DNA from 4 places in the Bradyrhizobium sp. CCGB01 genome. Region 1 is predicted to be linked to each of the others. Evidence: predicted binding sites of a transcription regulator. Region 1 holds the regulator's gene; each other region holds the start of a gene.
What was found. The regulator PhoB, encoded in region 1, activates phosphate uptake and scavenging genes when phosphate is short. The targets are predictions, from matches to a motif close to TGTCATNNANCTGTCAT.
Positions count from the first base shown of each region.

Region 2: a site for PhoB is predicted at 1,272-1,288, ahead of NLM25_RS24660 (glycerophosphodiester phosphodiesterase family protein). Genes of this name have one in related genera too.
Region 3: a site for PhoB is predicted at 1,558-1,574, ahead of NLM25_RS30235 (UDP-2,3-diacylglucosamine diphosphatase). Genes of this name have one in related genera too.
Region 4: a site for PhoB is predicted at 2,076-2,092, ahead of NLM25_RS15620 (Orn/Lys/Arg decarboxylase N-terminal domain-containing protein). Genes of this name have one in related genera too.

Region 1 covers NZ_JANADK010000001.1:9,021,963-9,025,167, forward strand. Annotated here, with positions in the region: gene NLM25_RS42525 (aspartate aminotransferase family protein) at 1-111, opposite strand, end outside; gene NLM25_RS42530 (GcrA family cell cycle regulator) at 567-1,079, shown strand; gene phoB (phosphate regulon transcriptional regulator PhoB) at 1,301-2,008, opposite strand; gene phoU (phosphate signaling complex protein PhoU) at 2,023-2,739, opposite strand; gene pstB (phosphate ABC transporter ATP-binding protein PstB) at 2,751-3,205, opposite strand, start outside.
Region 2 covers NZ_JANADK010000001.1:5,343,539-5,346,743, reverse strand. Annotated here, with positions in the region: gene adh (aldehyde dehydrogenase) at 1-1,238, shown strand, start outside; gene NLM25_RS24660 (glycerophosphodiester phosphodiesterase family protein) at 1,377-2,765, shown strand; gene pdhA (pyruvate dehydrogenase (acetyl-transferring) E1 component subunit alpha) at 3,022-3,205, shown strand, end outside.
Region 3 covers NZ_JANADK010000001.1:6,463,396-6,466,600, forward strand. Annotated here, with positions in the region: gene NLM25_RS30230 (glycosyltransferase family 1 protein) at 1-707, opposite strand, end outside; gene NLM25_RS30235 (UDP-2,3-diacylglucosamine diphosphatase) at 721-1,533, opposite strand; gene thiD (bifunctional hydroxymethylpyrimidine kinase/phosphomethylpyrimidine kinase) at 1,763-2,563, opposite strand; gene NLM25_RS30245 (Lrp/AsnC family transcriptional regulator) at 2,693-2,938, shown strand; gene NLM25_RS30250 (cytochrome c) at 2,986-3,205, opposite strand, start outside.
Region 4 covers NZ_JANADK010000001.1:3,418,910-3,422,114, forward strand. Annotated here, with positions in the region: gene NLM25_RS15620 (Orn/Lys/Arg decarboxylase N-terminal domain-containing protein) at 1-2,030, opposite strand, end outside; gene NLM25_RS15625 (Lrp/AsnC family transcriptional regulator) at 2,139-2,618, opposite strand; gene ald (alanine dehydrogenase) at 2,752-3,205, shown strand, end outside.

The sequences.
Region 1 (3,205 bases):
GAGATAACGCTCGCCGTTGGTCGCGATCAGCCAGCAGCCTTCGCCGCGCTCGAAACCGAGGTCGGACCTGGCGAAAACGGGGAGCAAATGCGGCGCTGCGCTGTTAGTCATGACGATCACTTGATTGTTGCGGACGGTGTGAGCGTGCATTGCGCAACGCACCATTGACCGGCCCGGAAAACGAAACGTGCCGCCTTTTAAGGGCGGCACGCGCAACCATCTTATGCCTGGTGAAACGGGTGTCAATGCCGCCCGGAAAGCCTCGCGAAATGCTTAATCCGTAGTCTTGCGGTGGCGATTTTGCGTATTTTCGCCACGGAACATGTGGAAGCGAGTCGGCGGACTCTTGCGCGTGAGTCACGCCATATTGTAGCGTTTGGCTTGTCAGATACGACATCTCGTGCAGCAGTTCTGATCCTCTAAGTCCTCATGTACCGGCGTAAGCGTTCGGGCGCATCTGGCGCGCCCGGCGAGCCTTAAGGGATTCTGACGGCACGGGTTTTTCGAAGCTTAGGCATTCGCTGTGCGGCCCCAGGATGGCAGGCGCCGGCGGAGGAAAGGGTGCAATGACGGTTTTGACCTGGTCAGATGATCGCGTCGAGCAGCTGAAAAAGCTCTGGGAGGCCGGACTTTCGGCCAGCCAGATCGCCGCTGAGCTTGGCAACGTGACCCGCAACGCGGTGATCGGCAAGGTGCACCGGCTCGGCCTGTCCGGCCGCGCCAAGAGCCCCTCGTCCGCAGCGCCCCGGCCGCGCAAGGCGCGTCCCGCGCAGCACATGATGCGGGTGAGCCGGCCGATCGCGCGCGGCAACACCGCGCTGGCGCAGGCCTTCGAGGTCGAGGTCGAGGCCGAACCGGTCACCTACGACAACGTGGTGCCGATGAGCCAGCGACTGTCGCTGCTGGAGCTGAACGAGGCGACCTGCCACTGGCCGGTCGGCGATCCCTCGAGCCCGGATTTCTTCTTCTGCGGCGGCAAGGCGCTCTCCGGCCTGCCCTACTGCGCCCAGCACTCGCGCGTGGCGTATCAGCCCGCAGCGGATCGCAGGCGCGCGCCGGCGAAGCCGGGTCCGCGCTGAGAGTTTTCTGAGATCACGACGGCAGCCGTCACGCGATGACGGCTCCACAAGATGGGCGTCGTCCCTGCGAAAGCAGGGACCCATAACCACAGGGCGCAATTGTCGCGCAAAGTGGTCACTCCGAGTCTTCGCCTCACCACTCCCCGTGGTTATGGGTCCCGGCGTTCGCCGGGACGACATCGGAAATTGTAGCGGCGGATCGCTAAATCAGCTCGCAAACCCTACGCCTGCTCTGCCTTCGCAAAGCGATCATCGAGCGCATAGCCGGCGCCGCGGACGGTGCGGATCGGGTCCTGCTCGCGGCCAAGATTGAGCAGCTTGCGCAAGCGGCCGATATGCACGTCCACGGTGCGCTCGTCGATATAGATGTCGCGGCCCCAGACGCTGTCGAGCAGTTGCTCGCGCGAGAACACCCGGCCCGGATGCTCCAGGAAGAACTCCAGCAGGCGATATTCGGTCGGGCCAAGATCGATCGGCCGGCCCGAGCGCGCCACGCGGCGCTTGTCGCGGTCGAGCTCGATGTCGCCATAGGCGAGCACGGTTGCGAGCCGCTCCGGGCTTGCGCGCCGCAGCAGACCCTTCACGCGCGCCAGCAGCTCGGGCACCGAAAACGGCTTGACGATGTAGTCGTCGGCGCCGGTCGCAAGTCCGCGCACCCGCTCGCTCTCCTCGCCGCGCGCGGTGAGCATGATGATCGGGAGCTGCTTGGTCTCCGGGCGGGTACGAAGCCGCCGGCACAGCTCGATGCCGGACAGTCCCGGCAGCATCCAGTCGAGCACGATCAAATCGGGGATGTGCTCCTTGAGACGGGTGTCGGCGTCGTCGCCGCGCATCACCGTCTCGACGTCGTAGCCGTCGCCTTCGAGATTGTAGCGAAGCAGCTCGGTGAGAGCTTCCTCGTCCTCAACCACCATAATGCGTGCGCCCATCGGGTCGTCGCTCCTTAAGTATTCGGAACCGTCGTGGCGAAGGTCGTCATGTCGCCCTTCGGCCGCTTGTCGGTGATCGCCTGTCCCTCGATCATGTAGAACACGGTCTCGGCGATGTTGGTGGCGTGGTCGCCGATGCGCTCGATGTTCTTGGCGCAGAACATCAAATGGATGCAGAACGAGATGTTGCGCGGATCCTCCATCATGTAGGTGAGGAGTTCGCGGAACAGCGAGGTGCAGATGGCGTCGACTTCCTCGTCGCCCTTCCACACCGCCATCGCCGCCGGCAGGTCGTGCGCGGCATAGGCGTCCAGCACCGACTTGACCTGCTGCTGCACGAGGTCGGTCATGTGCTCGAGGCCGCGGAACAGCTTGAGCGGATGGAAATCGGTCTCCAGCGCCGCGACGCGCTTGCCCATGTTCTTGGCGAGGTCGCCGATGCGCTCGAGATCGGTCGCGACGCGCATGGCGCCGACGATTTCGCGCAAATCGACAGCCATCGGCTGGCGGCGCGCGATGGTCAGCACGGCGCGCTCCTCGATCTTCTTCTGAAGTGCGTCGAGATCGGCATCGATGGCGACGACGCGCTGACCGAGCGCGACGTCGCGGCGGATCAGCGCGTCGACGGAATCGACGATCATGCGCTCGGCGATCCCGCCCATCTCCGCGACCAGGCGGGTGAGTTCCTGGAGGTCGGTGTCGAAGGCCTTTGCGGTATGTTCAGAACCCATATCCCGTCTCCTCAGCCGAACCGGCCGGTGATGTAATCCTGCGTGCGCCGGTCGGTCGGCGACGTGAAGATCTTGCTGGTGTCGTCGAACTCGATCAACTCGCCGAGATACATGAAGGCGGTCTTGTCGGAGACGCGCGCCGCCTGCTGCATGTTGTGGGTGACGATCGCGATCGTGTAGTTCTCGGACAGCTCCTGGATCAGCTCCTCGACCTTGGCGGTCGAGATCGGGTCGAGCGCCGAGCAGGGCTCGTCGAACAGGATGACCTCGGGCCGCACCGCGACCGTGCGGGCGATGCAGAGGCGCTGCTGTTGGCCGCCGGAGAGCGACAGGCCGGAGGCGTTGAGCTTGTCCTTGACCTCGTTCCACAGCGCGCCGCCACGCAGCGCCTTCTCGACGCGGTCGTCCATCTCGGACTTCGAGATCTTCTCGTAGAGACGGATGCCGAACGCGATGTTCTCGTAGA
Region 2 (3,205 bases), 3.7 Mb from region 1:
TCGAGCGTCTTGCGATTGCCGAGACCTGGGACAACGGCAAGCCGATCCGTGAGACCCGGGCCGCCGACCTGCCGCTCGCGATCGATCATTTCCGCTATTTCGCCGGGGTGGTGCGCGCACAGGAAGGCTCGATCGGCGAGATCGACCACGACACCATCGCCTATCATTTCCACGAACCGCTCGGCGTTGTCGGCCAGATCATCCCCTGGAACTTCCCGCTGCTGATGGCGTGCTGGAAGCTCGCGCCGGCGCTCGCCGCCGGCAATTGCGTCGTGCTCAAGCCCGCCGAGCAGACGCCGGCCTCGATCATGGTCTGGGCCGAGATCATCGGCGATCTCCTGCCGCCCGGTGTCCTCAACATCGTCAACGGTTTCGGCCTTGAAGCGGGCAAGCCGCTCGCGTCGAGCCCGCGGATCGCGAAAATCGCCTTCACCGGCGAGACCACGACGGGCCGGCTGATCATGCAATATGCCAGCCAGAACCTCATTCCCGTCACGCTCGAGCTGGGCGGCAAGTCGCCGAACATCTTCTTCAACGACGTCACCGCCGAAGACGACGATTTCTTCGACAAGGCGATCGAAGGCTTCGTCATGTTCGCGCTGAACCAGGGCGAGGTCTGTACCTGTCCGAGCCGGGCGCTGGTCCACGCCGACATCTACGACCGCTTCATGGAGCGGGCGCTCAAGCGCGTCGCCGCGATCAAGCAGGGCGACCCGCGCGAGGCCGACACCATGATCGGCGCGCAGGCATCCGGCGAGCAGCTCGCGAAGATCCTCTCCTATATCGACATCGGCAAGCAGGAGGGCGCCAAGGTGCTGGCGGGCGGCGGCCGCGCCGAGCTCGCGGGCGATCTGTCCGGCGGCTTCTATGTCCAGCCGACCGTGTTCGAGGGTCACAACAAGATGCGAATCTTCCAGGAGGAGATTTTTGGGCCCGTCGTCTCGGTCACGACCTTCAAGTCCGACGAGGAGGCGCTCGCGATCGCCAACGACACGCTCTATGGCTTGGGCGCCGGTGTCTGGAGCCGCGATGCCAACCGCTGCTACCGCTTCGGCCGGGCCATTCAGGCCGGCCGGGTCTGGACCAACTGCTACCACGCATACCCTGCGCATGCCGCGTTCGGCGGCTACAAGCAGTCGGGCGTCGGTCGCGAGACCCACAAGATGATGCTCGATCACTACCAGCAGACCAAGAACCTGCTGGTCAGCTACAGCCCGAAGAAGCTCGGCTTCTTCTGATCGGGCGAGGCGGCGCCGATGTGGCGCCGCCTTCGTCATCCCGCTGTCAGAGAGTTGAGACAAGACGAGGGGCCGAGCTATCCAGCTCGGCCCCTTTGGCATGCGAAGCGATGCCGGGCAGACGACGGAGGCATGGCCATGAAGCGCGATTTTTCGGGACGGAAGCTGCGCGCTGGAGCGATGCTGTGCGGCGCGGTGGCCCTGGCGTTGCTGGCGCCGTCGATCGCCTTCGCGCAGGCCGGTCCGGTGCCATCGGGCGCCAAGCCCTTCCTGACCGTCGATGGAAAGCCCCCGCTGATCCTCGGGCATCGCGGCGTGCCGGGACTGGTGCCGGAAGAGACCGAGGCATCCTATGACCTCGCCGCAGCCCTCGGCACTGATGCGCTCGAAGAGGACCTGCACCTCACCAAGGATTGCGTCCTGGTCGTGCGCCATAACCCTTGGCTGAGCGACAACACCAATGTTGCGGACGTCGCGAAGACCAATGCGGCTGTTGCAGCCCGCAAGCGCACCGTGCCCGGTGTGCGCGTCAAGGCCCCGTCTGCCACCGGCGTGCCTGCCGACTACCTCACGGATCTGACCGACCCGGCCGATCCCAAATCAGTGCTGGAGTCACTGATCGTGGACGGCGAGGACCATACCAACGACTGGTCGATCGCCGATTTCACAATGGCCGAGCTGAAGGAGTGGATTGCCGGCACCACCTATGACGCCGCCAACGAGCGGCCGAAAGTCTTCAACGGCAAGCTCCCGGTCATCAGCTTCCAGGACGTCATCGATATCGCCAAGGCGAAGAGCAAGGAGACCGGGCGGTCCATCCTCGTCTACCCGGAAACCAAGAATCCGACCTGGAACAATGCCCAGGCGATCGCCAATGGCTGCGGCGCGCCCGGCGGCCACCCGTTCGAGGATGCCTTGATCAAGATCATCAAGGACAACGGACTCAATACGAAAGAGGCTCCCATCCTTGTTCAGAGTTTCGAGCCCGGCAGCCTGAAATATATGCGCGGCCATGGTCTTCAGACGCGGCAGGTCCAGCTCATCGACGGCAACGGTATCGACTTCAGGAGCGGCAAGGTCTTGCTCAACAACATCACCAACTCCCGCCCGTTCGACTGGACGGTTGCAGGTGATCCGCGCTTGTACGATGCGATGCTGACGCCTGAGGGCCTTGCCGAGATCAAGACCTATGCCGACGGCATCGGCCCGTGGAAGGCCTACATCGTTCCGCTCAAGATTGCGCCGTGGAAGGACAGCAACGCCGACGGCACACCCTACAAGGGATCGACGCCGGACGCTTCGACGCAGGAGGCGACCAGCCTGATCGCCGACGCGCACAAGCTCGGCCTGTTCGTGCACGTCTTCACCTTCCGGAACGAGAAGAAATATCTGGCCGCCGACTATCGCGGTGATCCCAGCCTTGAATATCTCAAATTTTTCCGACTTGGCGTCGATGGGGTCTTCACCGACTTCACGCATACCGGCGTTGCCGCCCGCGCAACGTATTTGCGAGAGCTCGGCTGGTAGACGAAACGGCGAATCGGACCGGCGCTCTCGTCTCGGATCTGAACGTAACCGTGTCTGATTTTTCGCTGCGTTGGCTGCTTGCACCCACTACGCGGGCGGGGAGCTAATGTTGCCCAATCAAGCCTAAAGGTTTTGCAAAGTTTCGGCCACGTTGCACTGCGGCATAATGAAAATCGTGCCATGCCGCCGCGGTGCTTTCCAAGGGCGTTTGACTTGGGTTAGAGAGGGCTGAAGTTTTCTCTGACCCGGAATTCCCATGGCCGCACCCAAGAAAGCCGCCGCAGGCGCTGCGCAGGACAAGACCGACGGCGGCTCGCCCCCGGAATTCACCAAGGAGCAGGAGCTGAAGGCGCTCCGCGACATGCTCCTGATCCGACGGTTCGAGGAGAAGGCCGGCCAGCTCTACGGCATGGGCGCGATCGGCGGCTTCTGCCATCTTT
Region 3 (3,205 bases), 2.6 Mb from region 1:
GCCAGCGCCTCGCCGTGCTTCTCGCCGAGGAAGATCGCGTCGGGATAGGCCTGTTCGAGCCCGGCGCGCGCCGGGCCGTCGCCGACGATCACCTTGGTGCCGGGCAGATCGAGGTCGAGGAACGCCTCGAGATTCTTCTCCACCGCGACGCGGCCGACCGAAAGGAATACCGGCGCCGGCAGGCAGAGGTCGATGGCGCGGGGATGGAACAGCTCGGTGTCGACGCCGCGCGGCCACAGCACGACATTGTCAAAGCCGCGCTCGCCAAGCTCGCGGGCCAGCGCAGGCGTCGCCGCCATCACGGCGCGGCTGGGGCTGTGGAAACGGCGCAGCGCCCGCCAGATCAGCGAGCCCGGAACCGGCACACGGGCGCGGACATATTCGGGAAAGCGGGTGTGGAAGCTGGTCGTGAACGGCAGCTTGCGCTGGCGGCAGTAGCGGCGGACCATCAGGCCGATCGGCCCTTCCGTCGCGATATGAATGCTGTCGGGGCGCGCCTCCTCGATCAGCCTCGCGATTCGCGCCGGACGCGGCATGGCGAGCCGCACGTCGCGGTAGCTCGGCATCGCAAAGGTGCGGAACGATTGCGGCGTCAGGAACGTGAACTCGACACCGAGCCCCTTGGCCGCGTCAGCGAGCTTGGTCAGCGTCCGAACCACACCGTTGACTTGCGGGTGCCAGGCGTCGGTCGCGACCAGGATGCGCATCAAGCTGCCCTTGTTATGCAGCCTTGGCTGCGACCTGCGGGACCTGCGCCGGCTTCTGCGCGTGATCCGCCCAGGTGATGATCTCGAAATGGCCGTCGTCGTGCTCGACCAGCGCCGTGCAGCTCTCGACCCAGTCGCCGCAATTCATGTAGCGGATGCCGCCCTCGTCGCGGATCACGGCGTAGTGGATGTGGCCGCAGATCACGCCGTCGGCGTCGTGGCGCCGCGCCTCGGCGGCGAGCGCCTGCTCGAACGCGCCGATATAGTTGACCGCATTCTTGACCTTCTGCTTGGCCCATTGCGACAGCGACCAATAGGGTACGCCGAACATGCGCCGGAAGAAGTTGACGAAGCGATTCATCTGGATCGCGAAGTCGTAGGCCTTGTCGCCGAGATGGGCGAGCCAGCGCGCGTTCTGCACCACGAGGTCGAAGATGTCGCCGTGGATGACGAGATAGCGCTTGCCGTCCACGCCGGTGTGGACGGTGTTCTCGACGACGTCGATGCCGCCGAAATGCGTGCCGTAATAGTTGCGCAGGAACTCGTCGTGATTGCCGGGGATGTAGATGACCTTGGCGCCCTTGCGCGCCTTGCGCAGCAGCTTCTGGACGAGGTCGTTATGCGATTGCGGCCAGTGCCAGCTCGATTTCAGCGCCCAGCCATCCACGATGTCGCCGACGAGATAGATCGTGTCGGCGTCGTGGTAGCGCAGGAAGTCCAGCAATAGGTCGGCTTGAGAACCGCGGGCTCCGAGATGAACGTCGGAGATGAACAACGTGCGAAAGCGCCGTTCCGGGCTCTCGTCACTCGCATCGTAACTTCCCATGCGCCAGCCTGTAACAAATGTCCCGTGACAGGGGGATGACAGATTGAACCTTTGAGGCACCCTCAGATACGAATCAGACCTTGCCTCGCCCTCCCCGCGAATATCAGTCGCATGCGACAATCAGGCGACATGGCGCCGCAGCGGCCTCCGCAAGAAGGACGGAACTGTCGGCTGAATGGGTTAACGGCGGCGCTCCCGCGCACCGCTGACGGAGCGTTCGTGGCCGGCGTCAGTAAAACTTGTGGAAATGGTGGACTGGCCCGTGGCCATGACCGACGCTGAAACGGTCGGCGGCCGCGATGGCCGCGCTGATCCAGGCCTTGGCGTTGCGCACGGCGCGCTCGAGATCCTTGCCCCTGGCAAGCCCGGCGGCGACGGCCGAGGACAGCGAGCACCCCGTGCCATGGGTGTTGCGGGTAGCGATGCGCGGCGCCGCTAGTGCGATCGCTTTTCCCGAATCCACGAGATAGTCGGTGCTCTCGGCGCCCTCGCCGTGCCCGCCCTTGATGAGCACCGCGCCGCAGCCGAGCGCCAGCAGGCGTCGTCCCTGAGCTTCGATCTCGGCCTCGCTCGCCGCGACGGGCTCGTCGAGAAGAGCGGCGGCCTCGGGCAGATTGGGCGTGATCACCGACGCCAGCGGCATCAGTCTTGTGCGCAGCGCCTCGACGGCCTCGGCCGCGAGTAGGCGATCGCCGGAGGTTGCGACCATCACGGGATCGAGCACGATATGCCGCGGCTTCCAGCGCGACAGAGCGGCGGCGATCGCATCGATGCTGGCGACTTGGGCCACCATGCCGATCTTCACCGCGCCGACCTCGAGATCGGAGAACACCGCGTCGATCTGCGCGGTGACGAACTCGGCCGGCACCGCGTGGATGCCGGTGACGCCGCGCGTGTTCTGCGCGGTCAGCGCCGTGATGGCGGACGCGCCATAGACGCCGAGCGCGGCAAAGGTCTTGAGGTCGGCCTGGATGCCGGCGCCGCCGCTCGAATCGGAGCCGGCGATGGTGAGCGCCACGGGCGTCGTCATGGGGTGATTTTCCGCTTCCTGGGGACCATGGCCCGTCCTAGCGCGCACCCCGCCGGCTCGCAAGTTCGCTTGCTAATTCCGGCCGGTTTTGGCCTATTAGCCGCCAGATACGCCTTCGGAGTGACTGCAATGGTTCCTTTTTTCGTCCAGATCAAATGCAAGCTCGGCCAGTCCTATACGGTCGCCAATGCGCTTGCCGAAGCCGAGATCGCCTCCGAAATCTACTCCACGGCCGGCCATTACGACTTGCTGGTGAAGTTCTACGTCGACAAGGACACCGACATCGGCCACTTCATCAACGAGAAGGTGCAGGTGCTGCCGGGCATCCAGGACACCCTCACCATCATCACCTTCAAGGCCTTTGGCGCGAGCTGACTGCCCGCAATTGACGTGCCTCGCAGGTTTGCGAGGCGGATCGCCAATCACGTGCCGCTTTCCTTGCGCTTCGGCCGTGCCGGCCCGTCCACCGGCGGCAGCGACTTGATGTAGTCCGCCATCGCCGCGAGATCCTCGTCCGGCAAATGCGAGATGTTCTTGATCACGCGCGTCATCGCGCCGCCGACGCTGTCGCCATCGGGCAATTCGCCGGTCTTCAGGAAATAGGCGATGTCCTTCGCGCTCCACTCGCCGAGACGCTTCTGC
Region 4 (3,205 bases), 5.6 Mb from region 1:
TGCCGGGCCTGGAGCGCGCTGACGTCGGCGGCGCGGAAGAAGCGGTGCATCTCGCCGCAGAGATCGCGCAGTCGCACGCCGGCATAGCGGGCCTGGCGCCGCTGGTAAAATTCGGGGATGACGTCGGCCAGCAAGGCATTGTCGTCATGTAGCCTCTTGAATGCGACAAGGCCCGAGATCAGCGTGCCGGCCTTGCTCGCCTCGACCCCAGGGGTGAGCAGGAAGAGCAGGGAGTTGAGGTCGTTCTTTTCAGGGACGATGCGGTTCTCGCGCAGATATTGCGCGACGACCGGCGCGGGGATGCCGTGCTCGGCATACGCGCCGGTCGCGCGATCGAAGCCGGGCGTGAGCAGCGTCAGCTTGTTCGGGTCGGTCATGGCGAAGCCCTCGCTGAGGCCGGGGAAGCCATGCCAGGTGCTGTCGGGGGAGAGCTGCCACAGTGCCGGATTGGTGGCGAGTTCGTCGGTGGAGAGGGTCTCCCAGGCGACGTTGTGCGCGGCGCCGGGACGGCTGACGTCGGGAATGGCGACACGATCGGGGACGAAGGGTTCGAAGAACCAGCGGCGATCCGGATTTTGCTCCTTCTCCTCGAACTCCCGGCGCATCGCGCGGATCTTCTTGCGCAGCTCGATGCCGAGCCGGATCGTGTCGTCCCAGAGGACTTCGCCGGAGCGGCCCTTCATCATCTGCGCGCCGACGTCGAGGGAGGCGAACAGGGGATAGAACGGCGAGGTCGAGGCGTGCTGCATGAAACTTTCGTTGAAGCGGCGATGCTCGACGCGCCGCTTCTGGCCGCGGATGTGGCGGTCCTTGATGTGGATCTGCGAGGCCTGCGAGAAGCTCGCGAGCTGCTTGTGGGTGGACTGCGTCGCGATGATGCCGGGCGCTTCAGGGGGAAGGTTCGCCAGCCCCATGGCGAAGCGACCGGCATAGAGCGGGTGGAATTTCATGAAGCCGGCCCAGGCCTCGTCGAACAAGATGTATTCGCAGAGGTGGCCGATGCGCTTCAGGATCATCTCGGCGCTGTGGATCGAGCCGTCATAGGTGCACTGCTCGACCACGGCGACGCGGAACGGCCGTTCCTTGCGCCAGGCCTCCTTGTCCGTGACCAGCGGGTGGTTGCGAACCGCCTCGCGCAGTGCCTTTTCGTCGAGCATGTCCCAGCGCATCGGGCCGATCAGGCCCCAGGCATTACGAATGGTCGGCACGTAGATCGGGATGCCGCCATTGATCATCAGCGCGCCGTGATGGGCAGCCTTGTGGTTGTTGCGGTCGAACAGCACGAGGTCGCCGTCGGTGACGAGGGCGCCGAGCGCGACCTTGTTCGAGGTCGAGGTGCCGTTGAGCACGAAATAGGTCTTTTCCGCACCAAAGATCTGGGCGGCTTCCTTCTGCGCCTTCAGCGCGGGTCCCTCATGGGTGAGGAGATCGCCGAGATCGAGCACGGAATTGTCGAGGTCGTCGCGGAACACGGATTCGCCGAGATGCTCGACGAAGACCCGGCCGATCGGACTGCGGTTGTAGAACACGCCGCCATTGTGACCCGGACAGGTCCAGAGCTGGTTGCCTTCCTCGGCATAGTCGACCAGCGCGCCGAAGAACGGCGTCTTCAGCGTCTCGGCATATTGCTTGAGCCGGCTGATCAAATTCTTGGCGATGAAGGTAGGCGTCTCCTCGGACAGGAAGACGTAACCGTCGATGAAGTCGAGCACCTCGACCGGCAGATCCTCGAAGCGCTTGCGCCGGATCAGGAGGATGATCGGAAAGTCGAGGCCGCGGCGGCGCATCAGGTTGATCAGCGCCGAGGTCTTCCCTTCGAGGCCCTTCTTGCCCCAGTCCACCACCATGCAGCCGATCGCGGCGTCGGTCTGCACCGCGATCTCGGCGTCCTCCAGTCTGCGGGCCCTCACGACCTCGAAGCCGGAGCGCTGGATCTCCTCGATGATCTGGTTGAACCGGATGCCTTCCAGGTCGTCGGTGTCGAACACAGGTGCGGCGAACAGGAAGTTGAAGCGCTTGAAATAGTCCATGGCGTGTCCCGAAGATGCAGAGACTGGCAGGTCTCGGCACTTTCGATGACAGTTCTATGACAGTGGCGCAGATCGACCTCCGCCGGGTTGGTGAGGGAGCGGGAACAGCTACCGTTTCGCCTCGCCGAACACCACCGTCGGCACCGCGCGGTTGACGATCTCGCGCAGCGCAAAGCTCGATTGCACCCGGGCGACGCGCGGCAGGCGCGACAGCTCGGTGCGATGGATACGCTCGAAATCCTGGATGTCTCGGGCGAGCACGATCAGGATGTAGTCGTCGGTGCCGGACATCAGGAAACAGCGCACGACGGAGGGGCATTTCACCACCTCGGTCTCGAACGCCTTCAGCGCCTCGTCGCTCTGGCTCTCCAAAGCGATGCGGACCAGCACGGTCGTGGTGAGGCCGAATTGCGCGAGATCGAGCGCAGCCTGGTAGGCCTGGATGTAGCCGTCGTCCTCCAGTGCCTTCTGCCGCCGCGCCAGCGCCGTGCTCGAGAGCCCGACCTTGTTGGCGAGGTCGGTGTGGCTGGCCCGCGCATTGGTGGTGAGTTCCGCGAGGATGGCGAGGTCTTTCCGGTCGAGGGCCAAGGTTTTGTTTCCAGCGTGAAAGGGCACTTCCGCGACCGAAACCGGCGCGCACGTGGCGAAACTAGCGGATATTTGCACGAAACCAAACCGGCCACGCCGTTACGATCGTGGGGGGAATCAAAAGGAGCTGAAGATGCGCGTCGGTGTGCCCAGGGAGATCAAGGTGCAGGAATATCGCGTCGGGCTGACGCCGGGCGCCGTCCGCGAATATGTGGCGGCCGGGCATCAGGTGACGGTCGAGACCGGTGCCGGTAGCGGCATTGGTGCGTCCGACGACGTCTATCGGCGGGCAGGGGCCGCGATTGCCGAGAACGCACGCGATATCTTCGCGACCTCCGAGATGATCGTGAAGGTGAAGGAGCCGCAGAAAAGCGAATGGGTCCAGCTCCGCGAAGGCCAGATACTGTTTACTTACCTTCATCTTGCGCCGGATCCGGAACAGGCCAAGGGCCTGCTCGCTTCCGGTTGCACTGCGATCGCCTATGAAACCGTCACCGACGCGGCCGGTCACCTCCCCCTGCTTGCGCCGATGAGCGAAGTCGCCGGCCGCCTCGCTATCGAGGCCGCCGGCGCCGCGCTCAAGCGAT